One region of the Aquamicrobium ahrensii genome, then DNA from elsewhere that is predicted to be linked to it. Evidence: predicted binding sites of a transcription regulator. Region 1 holds the regulator's gene; each other region holds the start of a gene.
The links. Region 1 encodes PhoB, which activates phosphate uptake and scavenging genes when phosphate is short. Its sites were predicted from a motif close to TGTCATNNANCTGTCAT; they were not measured.

Region 1 (3,278 bases):
CATCGTCACCCACTCCATGCAGCAGGCGGCGCGCGTCTCCCAGCGCACGGCCATGTTCCATCTCGGCAATCTTGTCGAGGAGGGGCCGACGGAGAAGATGTTCACCAACCCCGACGACAAGCGCACGCAGGACTACATCACCGGCCGCTTCGGCTGAGTGGTTCCGCTGCCATTCCAACAGACGAGGAACGGATAATGGGTGCCCATACGGTGACCGCCTTTGACGACGATCTGCAAGAGATCGAGGGGCTGGTGCGGGACATGGTCAGTCTGGCGCGGTCGATGGTGGACGAGGCCACGCAGAGCCTGATCGTCCCCGACAGCGCGCTGGCGCAGCGTGTCATTTCCGAAGATGCTGTCATGGACAGCCTCCAGCGCCGGCTGGACGATCGCGCCATCATCCTGATCGGCAAGCGCCAGCCCATGGCGCAGGATCTGCGCGCCATCGTCGGCGCCATCCGCATGGCGGGAGATCTGGAGCGGATCGGCGACCTCGCCAAGAACATCGCCAAGCGCGTCGACGCCGTCGGCAAGTCGGTCATGCCGCGCGAACTCGCCCGGTCGATCGAGGACATGGCCGAGCTGGTCCTGGAGCAGGTGCAGGGCGTCATTGAAGAGTATGGCACGCGCAATCCGGAGGGACTTGTGCGCCTGCGCGACGAGGACGAATTGATCGACGTGCGCTACACCTCTGTGTTTCGCGAATTGCTGACCTACATGATGGAGGATGCGCGCAATATCACCGCCTGCACGCACCTGCTGTTCTGCGCCAAGAACCTGGAGCGGATCGGCGACCACGTGACCAATATCGCGGAAAATGCCTATTATGTGCTGACCGGCGAGCAATTGCCCGTTCATCGTCCGAAACAGGACGAAACCGGCGCGCCGGCGCCCGCGGTCTGAGCGCATTTTCAGGAGCAGGACATGATCGCACCCCGCATCATGGTGGTCGAGGACGAGGAGCCGCTGGGCGTGCTCCTGCGCTACAATCTCGAAGCAGAAGGTTATCAGGTCGAGATCGTCACGCGCGGCGACGAAGCCGAGTTGCGCTTGCAGGAAAACGTGCCCGATCTTCTGGTGCTCGACTGGATGGTGCCGGCGGTTTCGGGCATCGAACTGTGCCGGCGGCTGCGGATGCGCGAGCAGACCGAGCGTCTGCCGATCATCATGCTGACCGCGCGCGGCGAGGAAAGCGACCGGGTGCGGGGTCTTTCCACGGGCTCCGACGACTATCTGGTCAAGCCGTTCTCCATGCCTGAACTGGTGGCGCGGGTGAAGGCGCTGCTGCGTCGCGCCAAGCCCGAGGTCCTGTCCTCGGTGCTGAAGGTCGGTGACATCGTGCTCGACCGCGAGCAGCATCGCGTCTACCGCAAGAAGAGCGAGATCAAGCTCGGCCCGACCGAGTTCCGCCTGCTCGAATTCATGATGCAGCACCCCGGCCGCGTCTTTTCGCGCGGGCAGTTGCTGGACAATGTCTGGGGCGAGACAATCTATATCGACGAACGCACGGTGGACGTGCATGTCGGGCGGCTGCGCAAGGCGGTCAACACTGGCCGCATGCCCGATGTGATCCGCACCGTGCGCGGTTCGGGCTACGCGATCAGGGAAGAGTGAAGCGCGGCGGGGTCGTCCTGTGAAGGACGGCCGCCGGCGAAGATCCGGTGATCGACGAAGGTCAGCGCCCGCATGGCGCACCCTTCGCGCAGCAGCGCGATCTGGTCCGGCTCGGTGTCGAAGGTGATCGATCCCGAATGGTGCCCGCCCGCGGTTCTGGCTATCGCCTCGCGCAGCGCTGGTTCGATCAGGTCGAAGGCGGCGGCGTTGAGGCCCACCATGGCCACGGGGGCCGGGTCGATCAGCGCGAACAGGCTGCCGAGGCCGAAGCCCAGCGCTTCGCCGGCGATGCGAAACGCTCTCCGTTCGGGGCCGTCATGGCTGCGGGCAGCTTCGGCCAGCGCCTGCATTTCCGCCTCGTCTATATCGCCGCGCGGCTCCTCGTTCCCGTCGTGGCCGGCGGCGTTGCGCCAGATGGCGTAGCTGCCGGCATAGGCCTCGATGCAGCCGCGCCGGCCGCAGCGGCAGAGCGCGCCATCGGGGCGATGCACCATGTGTCCGAACTCGACACCGGAAGAATGGGTGCCGGTGAACATCGATCCTTTCAGCACCAGCCCCATGCCGATGCCGTGGGAAAGCAGGATGGCGATGAAATCGTCGCGATAGCGCTCGGGATCGCGCCAGCGCAGCGCTTCGGCCATCATGTTGCAGTCGTTCTCCACCGTGACCGGAATGGAGAATTCCGCTTCGAGCAGGTCTGCGAACGCAATGTCGGTGTGCGGGGTGATCGGAGACCACAGCATCGAGCGCGCTTCGGCGTCCGTGATGCCCTGCGTAGCCAGAACGACGCGCAGAACCGGCCTTGCCTGTCGTGCCGGATGACGCAACCGCCGGCCAAGCATGGTCAGGCATTCGTCGATCAGCTTGTCGCGGGGCAGGGCGCGCGTGTCGAGACGGCGATGCTCTTCATCCAGCACATTGCCCGCATAGTCGAGGCTGACGGCGGACAGGCTGTTGAGCGACAGCATCAGCGTGACCACGCAGGCCGCTTGTGGGTTGAGCGCAAGCCCGACCTGTGGCCTGCCGCGCTTGAGCGCCGGCGCGTCCTGCCGGGTTTGCGTCAATATGCGTTCTGCGATCAGGTCTGACGAAATGGCCGATATGGTGGAGTGGCTGAGACCGGTGATGGCGGCGATTTCCGTGCGCGAAGCCTGGCCGCCTCGCCGTGTGGCGGCGATCACCATGGCGCGGTTGCGCCGGCGCAGATCGTCGTGCCGCATTCCAACGGTCATGGCTTCCTCAATCTCCCGTGCTGCGATGCGTGCATAGCAGCCAGCAAAGTGTGTCAGAAGCTTCAATCGCTGTCATTATTTATTTCGAAATTCGAAATAAATAGGTGGGGGCACGCGAAATCCGTTGACTCGGGCGGGGCATTACGCCACACTTTTTTCGAGGCTCGAAAAAAGTCTCCAGCCGGCCTAACGGGTCAGTTCATTGGCGTCCGTCAGGGCGCAGGGAGGAAATCATGAGGAAGTTCACGACCGCCATTCTGGCAGGCGCCGCCCTGTCACTGGCGCTTTCCGCTTCGGCGCAGGCCAAGGACAAGATCATCGGCGTCTCCTGGTCCAACTTTCAGGAAGAGCGCTGGAAAACAGATGAGGCGGCGATGAAGGCCGCCATCGAAGCCGCAGGTGACAAATACATTTCGGCCGACGCCCAGTCGT
Region 2 (3,278 bases), on a different contig from region 1:
CAGGAGCCCGATCAGATGTCCATTGAGACGGCCGGTCTTGGCGCGCACCAGCTCCGCCGCGTCCGGGTTCTTCTTCTGCGGCATGATCGAGGAGCCGGTGGAGAAACTGTCGGAAAGGCGCACGAAGCCGAATTGCGGCGTCGACCAGATGACGATCTCCTCCGCCAGCCGCGACAGATGCGTGCCGGCGATGGAGGCGATGGACAGGAACTCCAGCGCGTAGTCGCGGTCGGAGACGCTGTCGAGCGAATTGCGGGTCGGTTCGCGGAAGCCGAGCGCACGGGCGGTCATGTGGCGGTCGATCGGGAAGCCGGTGCCGGCAAGCGCGGCCGCTCCCAGCGGGCTTTCGTCCATGCGCTCGATGGCGTCGCGCACCCGCGAAAGATCGCGCGCGAACATCTCGGCATAGGCCAGGCAATGATGGCCGAAGGTGACCGGCTGCGCGGTCTGGAGATGGGTGAAACCGGGCATCACCGTTTCGGCATGTTCTTCCGCACGCTCCACGAACGCCGCGATCAGGCCCTTGAGCGCTTCGGCGACGCGGTGGAATTCGTCCTTCACCCAAAGCCGGAAATCGACGGCCACCTGATCGTTGCGCGAGCGCGCCGTGTGCAGGCGGCCGGCGGCCGGGCCGATCAGCTCGGCCAGCCGCGCCTCGATGTTCATGTGGATGTCTTCGAGCTTCGTGGAGAAGGCGAACTCGCCGTCCTCGATCTCCTTGAGGACCGTCTTCAGACCGTCGGCGATCTTCTGCTGGTCTCCGGCCGAAATTATGCCGGTTTTGGCCAGCATCTCGCTGTGCGCGATCGAGCCTCTTATGTCCTGCGCGTAGAGCTTGCGGTCATAGCCGATGGAGGCGTTGATCGCTTCCATGATCGCGGCGGGACCCGAGGCAAATCGTCCGCCCCACATCTGGTTGCTGGCCTTCTTGTCGGTCATCGCTATAACCCCTGTCCGGAGCAGTTGATAAAATGGCAGACGGCAGAAAACTTTTCCCCACCACGCGCCTGATCGCGGCGGCCCTCGTGGCCGGCGCCGCAGCCGGCGCGCTCGCGGTATATGTCAGCGGCGGCCTTCCTGGCAACAACGCACCGGGCGAGACTGCCGCCGTCGCCGCACAGGATCGCGCCTGCGCCGCCAGGGCCGAACGCGCCAAGGAGGTCGCCTCTGCCGCGACTGGTCACGTCGCCGCCATGCTGCCGGCCGATCCGCCGCAATCGCTTTCCGCCCTCGCCTTCAACGGTCCCGATGGAAAGCCGGCTACGCTTGCCGGCCATGGCGGCAAGACCGTGCTCGTCAATCTGTGGGCCACATGGTGCGCGCCCTGCCGCGCCGAGATGCCGGCCCTCGATGAACTTCAGCAGAAAATGGGTGGCGACGAATTCGAGGTCGTGGCGATCAATGTCGACACCGGCGACGACGCGAAGCCGAAAGCCTTTCTTGACGAGATCGGCGTTTCTAGCCTCGCCTATTACAGCGACCATTCCATGGGCGTCTTCAACGATCTGAAGACGAAGGGGCTGGCGCTTGGCCTGCCCGTCACCGTTCTGGTCGACGGCGAAGGCTGCCTGCTGGCCCACATGAACGGTCCGGCGGAGTGGTCCACCCCGGACGCTCTGAAGCTTATCGGAACTGCGCTGGATGACGCCAAGTAAAGCCCGATCTGCGCACGGTCCTTAACCGGCTTTCATCATATCGACACGCGACTGTTGTCTGCCTGTCATATTCGCCCCATACTTCCGGCCGCGGAACTAAACTCCATTCGGCAATGATGTATCGGAGATGAAGATGAAGCTTCTGGGTATCGCAACCGGTCTTGCTACCGCACTCACTCTCTATTCCTCGGGAACAGCGCTTGCCGCCACCCAGATCAGCTGGTGGCACGCCATGACCGGCGCCAATGCCGAAGTGGTGGAAAAAATCGCCGGCGATTTCAACGCCAGCCAGAGCGATTATGAAGTCGTCCCCGTCTTCAAGGGCACCTATCCCGAGACGCTGAACGCCGGCATCGCCGCCTTCCGCGCCGGGCAGGCTCCCGATATCATCCAGGTCTTCGATGTCGGCACCGGCGTCATGATGGCCGCCGAGGGGGCCATCCGTCCGGTGGCGGAGGTGCTGGAAGGCGCCGGCCTGAAATTCGACAAGAGCCAGTATCTGCCCGGCATCGTCGCCTATTATTCGAAGCCCGACGGCACGATGCTGTCGTTCCCCTACAACTCATCTTCTCCGATCCTCTACTACAACAAGGATGTGTTCGAGAAAGCCGGCCTCGACGTGGACAACCCGCCCAAGACCTGGCAAGAGGTTTTCGAAGCGGCGAAGACGATCAAGACCAGCGGCGCGGCGGCCTGCGGATACACCTCGACCTGGCTGACCTGGATCCATCTTGAGAATTTCGCCGCCTGGAACAACATCTCCTACGGCACCAATGAGAACGGCCTCGCCGGCGGCGACGTCGAACTCAAGATCAACGCCCCGCTCTATGTCAATCACTTCCAGGCGATCGCCGATCTCGCGAAGGACGGCACCTTCAAATATGGCGGCCGCACATCCGAAGCCAAGCAGCTCTTCCTGGCGGGTGAATGCGGCATTCTCACCGAATCGTCGGGCGGCCTCGGCGATATCGTCAAGTCGGGCATGAATTACGGCATCGGTCAGCTGCCCTACGACAAGGACGGCGACGGGCCGCAGAACACCACGCCGGGCGGCGCCAGCCTGTGGGTGATGGCCGGCAAGTCGGACGAGCAGTACAAGGGCGTCGCGGCCTTCTTCAACTACCTGTCGCAGACCGACGTGCAGCAGTACCTGCACGAACAGTCCGGCTACCTGCCGGTGACGCTCGCCGCCTATGAGGCGACCAAGGCTTCGGACTTCTATGAAAAGAACCCCGGCCGCGAAACGCCGATCCTGCAGATGATGGGCAAGGCCCCGACCGAGAATTCCAAGGGCGTGCGCCTCGCCAACCTGCCGCAGGTGCGCGACATCGAGAACGAGGAGTTCGAGAAGATGCTGGCCGGTCAGCAGACGGCGCAGGAAGCGCTCGACGCCGCCGTCAAGCGCGGCGATGCGGCCATCAGTGAAGCCAACGCCAACTAGGCGCTCTCGCATGGACAGGGCGATGGCCGGCGTCATGCCGGTCCTCGCCTCGTCCGCATCTTTTGTCGCTGCCGGCCTGCCCATGCATGCCGCTTCACGCGGCGGGCCGCTCCCATCCTCCGCCCGCCATGCCCGAAAGCACGTCGTTCTGATGCCCGGACCAGCCTGTCTGAACCATCGGC
Region 3 (3,278 bases), on a different contig from region 1:
TCGTCTACGCCAACAAGGTGTTCGCCGATCTGGTCGGCATCGACCCCACGGATCTGCACGGCATGACGCTGGGAGATCTCGGCATAGAGGTCGGCGTGGTGCCGGACGCCGCGTTCGCCGACAACGAGTGCCTCAGCTCCACCGATGTCGGTGTCCGTACGCCGATGGGCCAGCGCTGGTTCTCGTGGATCGAACTGTCGGTGCGCGACGGAGACAGCGGCACGGTTTCCCACCGCGCCATCGCGCGCGACATCACCTCCCGCAAGCAAGCCGAAGCCTCGCTCATCTCCGCGCGTGAACGGGCGGAGTTCGCCAACCAGGCCAAGTCCCGTTTCCTGGCCACGGTGAGCCACGAGATCCGCACGCCCATGAACGGCATCATGGGCATGGCCAAACTTCTGTCCGACACCAGCCTGTCGCCCGAGCAACGGACCTATGTGAACGCCGTCTCCACCTCGGCCAGCGCCCTGCTGGCCCTGATCGACGATCTGCTCGACTATTCCAAGATCGAGGCCGGCCGCTTCAATCCGGAACCGCAGCCCATGTCGGTGCGGGAGCTGGCGGACAATGTCGTGGAGCTTCTGGCTGCACGCGCCTATGCGCGCAATATCGGCATCGGCTGCCATGTCGCGCCGGACGTTCCCCGGATGATCACCGCCGATCCGGGACGAATGCGGCAGGTTCTGCTCAATCTGCTCGGCAACGCCATCAAGTTCACCGAGGATGGCGGCGTGGCGCTCGTCATCACGCGTCGCCAGCACGGGAACATCGACCGTATCCGCTTCACCGTAACAGATACCGGACCGGGCATGCACCAAAGCGACCTGGAACGTATTTTCCACGAGTTCGAGCAGGTGGACGGCACTTCGACCCGCAAGCATGGCGGCGCAGGGCTTGGTCTGGCCATTTCCCGCCGCCTTGTCGCGGCCATGGGTGGCACCCTGTCCGTGTCGAGCGCGCCGGGCGAAGGAAGCGAGTTCATTCTCGAACTCCCCGCCACCCGCGCGAGCGCGCCGCTCCACGACCGTCATGATATGCTCGTCGGACGCAAGGTGGTGATCCTCTCGCCCAACACGGTGGAGGCGGAACTCATCGCCGGAACCATCCGCGCGCTCGGCGGCAGTGCGGAGCTGGCCGACACTCCCGCCAGGGCCACGGCGCTGGCGGACGGCTGCGACACGCTGCTGGTGGATGCCGCGCTTGAATGCGGCGACGGCCGGCTGCTCCGGAAGCTGCGCGACAACGGTTTCGCCACCAGCCGGGCCATCACCATGATCGCGCCTAACGATCGTGGCCGGCTCGGGGAATACCATAGCAACGGATATGGAAGTTTCCTCGCCCGCCCGGTGCGTGGCGAAACTCTGCTGAGGGTGCTGCTGGCCCGCGAATCGGTCGCCGTGTCGGAATCCGGCCCGCACGAACACGCCGGCAGCACAGGCCCCGTGGCGGAAAGCCTCCATGTTCTGATCGCCGAAGACAATGAAATCAACGCCATGCTGGCCCGCGCCAGCCTCGTCAAGGCGGGACACCGGGTCGAGGTCGTCCGCACGGGCAAGGAAGCAGTCGACGCTCTCTCTGCTTCCGGAGGCCGTCAACGCTACGACGTGGTGCTGATGGACCTGCACATGCCGGTGATGGACGGCATGGACGCCATCGCCCACATCAGGCGTCATGAAGAAGCGCGTGACCTGCTCCCCGTGCCGATCCTGGTTCTTTCCGCTGACAATCAGGAAACGACGCGCCATTCCGTTCTTGCCCATGGGGCGACCGGCTTCCTGACCAAGCCGCTCGATCCACAGGCCCTGATAGCCGCCGTGCAGGAACAGGTTTCGGCGTGAACGACGCGCCTGCATGAAGCAGGGTTTGTTGCCGATCACGACATATCACGCTACTGTCACAATCCTGTTGCACCACAATCGTATCCCCGCGCCACGAGGGATGGCTCGAAGGAGAATCGCCCGTGCAGACAGCGATGCTACAAGGTCACACCAGCCTCAATGGCGTCGCCGGTCCGGCGGCCGGGTCTGAGGCGCACCCGTTGGCCGGGCCTTTGGGCCGTATCGGCGCTCTCGAAGTCCGGTTGGCCTGCAACGAGGCTGAGATCGAGGCGGCGCAGGAAATCCGCTATCGCATTTTCTACGATGAGCTTGGCGCACGCAGCAGCCTTCACCATATCGGACGCCGCGACGCCGACCGGTTCGATCCGCTTTGCGACCATCTTCTGGTGTTCGATCGCAGCCTCACCGGACCCGACCACCGCCGTATCGTCGGCACCTATCGCCTGCTGCGACAGGAAATGACGGCGGCGGCGGGCGGTTTCTATTCGGAAGACGAGTTCGAACTGCGCGGGCTGGCCGCCCGTCACCCGGAGCGCCGTTTCCTTGAACTTGGCCGCTCCTGCGTCCTGCCTGAATATCGTTCCAGACGCACGATCGAAGCATTGTGGCAGGGTATCTGGGCCTATCTCAACCACTACCGCATCGACGTCATGGTCGGCTGCGCCTCCTTCCCCGGCATCGACCCGTCCGCCCATGCCGAAGCGCTGACCTATCTGGCGCATCATTGCCGCACCGCTTCCGACTGGGATGTGCGCGCCGTTCCCGGCCGCTATCATCCGATGAAGCTGATGCCGATAGACGCCGTGAACCCGAAATCGGCCATCGCCGCCATGCCGCCGCTGGTGAAGGGCTATCTGCGCATCGGCGCACGCATCGGCGACGGCTGCGTCATCGACCGCGACTTTGCGACCGTCGACGTCTTCATCGTCATGCCGGTCAAGGAGATCGCGGCCCGCTATATCACCTACTACGCCGGCGACGGGCAAAGCTACGCGGCCTGAAGTCGTCGCGAGCGATCAGGGAATGTCTTCGGGCCTGCGTCCGGGCCGGCTCTTGTAGGGCGGAATGCGCCAGCCGAAGCGGATCGCCCCACCCCTGACAGCCAGGGCGGCGATGAAGCCTCCAAGCTGACACAAGATTGGCGGCAAGGCGGCCAGGTCGCCGAGCGTATAGACGCCCGCGCCGGCCAGAGCTGCGGTGACATACACTTCCGGCCGAAGCAGCACGGAGGGCTCGCCGGCCAGAATATCGCGCAATATGCCGCCGAAAGTCGCGGTCAGCACGCCCATAATGATGGCGATCACCGGCGAACCGGTCACCATCAACCCCTTGGCCGCGCCCATCACCGCAAAAGCGGCAAGACCGATGGCGTCAAGCCACAGAAGCAGCTTGTAGCGGGATTCGACCCGATGGGCGGTGAAGAAGACCAGAACGGCGATG

Region 2: a site for PhoB is predicted at 1,708-1,724, ahead of ugpB (sn-glycerol-3-phosphate ABC transporter substrate-binding protein UgpB). Genes of this name have one in related genera too.
Region 3: a site for PhoB is predicted at 1,893-1,909, ahead of olsB (l-ornithine N(alpha)-acyltransferase). Genes of this name have one in related genera too.

Annotation. Positions count from the first base shown of each region.
Region 1 covers NZ_JBEPMN010000014.1:48,947-52,224, forward strand. Annotated here, with positions in the region: gene pstB (phosphate ABC transporter ATP-binding protein PstB) at 1-157, shown strand, start outside; gene phoU (phosphate signaling complex protein PhoU) at 196-903, shown strand; gene phoB (phosphate regulon transcriptional regulator PhoB) at 925-1,614, shown strand; gene ABID44_RS15230 (ROK family protein) at 1,593-2,846, opposite strand; gene xylF (D-xylose ABC transporter substrate-binding protein) at 3,080-3,278, shown strand, end outside.
Region 2 covers NZ_JBEPMN010000005.1:84,315-87,592, reverse strand. Annotated here, with positions in the region: gene argH (argininosuccinate lyase) at 1-939, opposite strand, end outside; gene tlpA (thiol:disulfide interchange protein TlpA) at 972-1,655, shown strand; gene ugpB (sn-glycerol-3-phosphate ABC transporter substrate-binding protein UgpB) at 1,789-3,096, shown strand.
Region 3 covers NZ_JBEPMN010000007.1:12,262-15,539, reverse strand. Annotated here, with positions in the region: gene ABID44_RS10675 (ATP-binding protein) at 1-1,838, shown strand, start outside; gene olsB (l-ornithine N(alpha)-acyltransferase) at 1,961-2,839, shown strand; gene ABID44_RS10665 (trimeric intracellular cation channel family protein) at 2,855-3,278, opposite strand, start outside.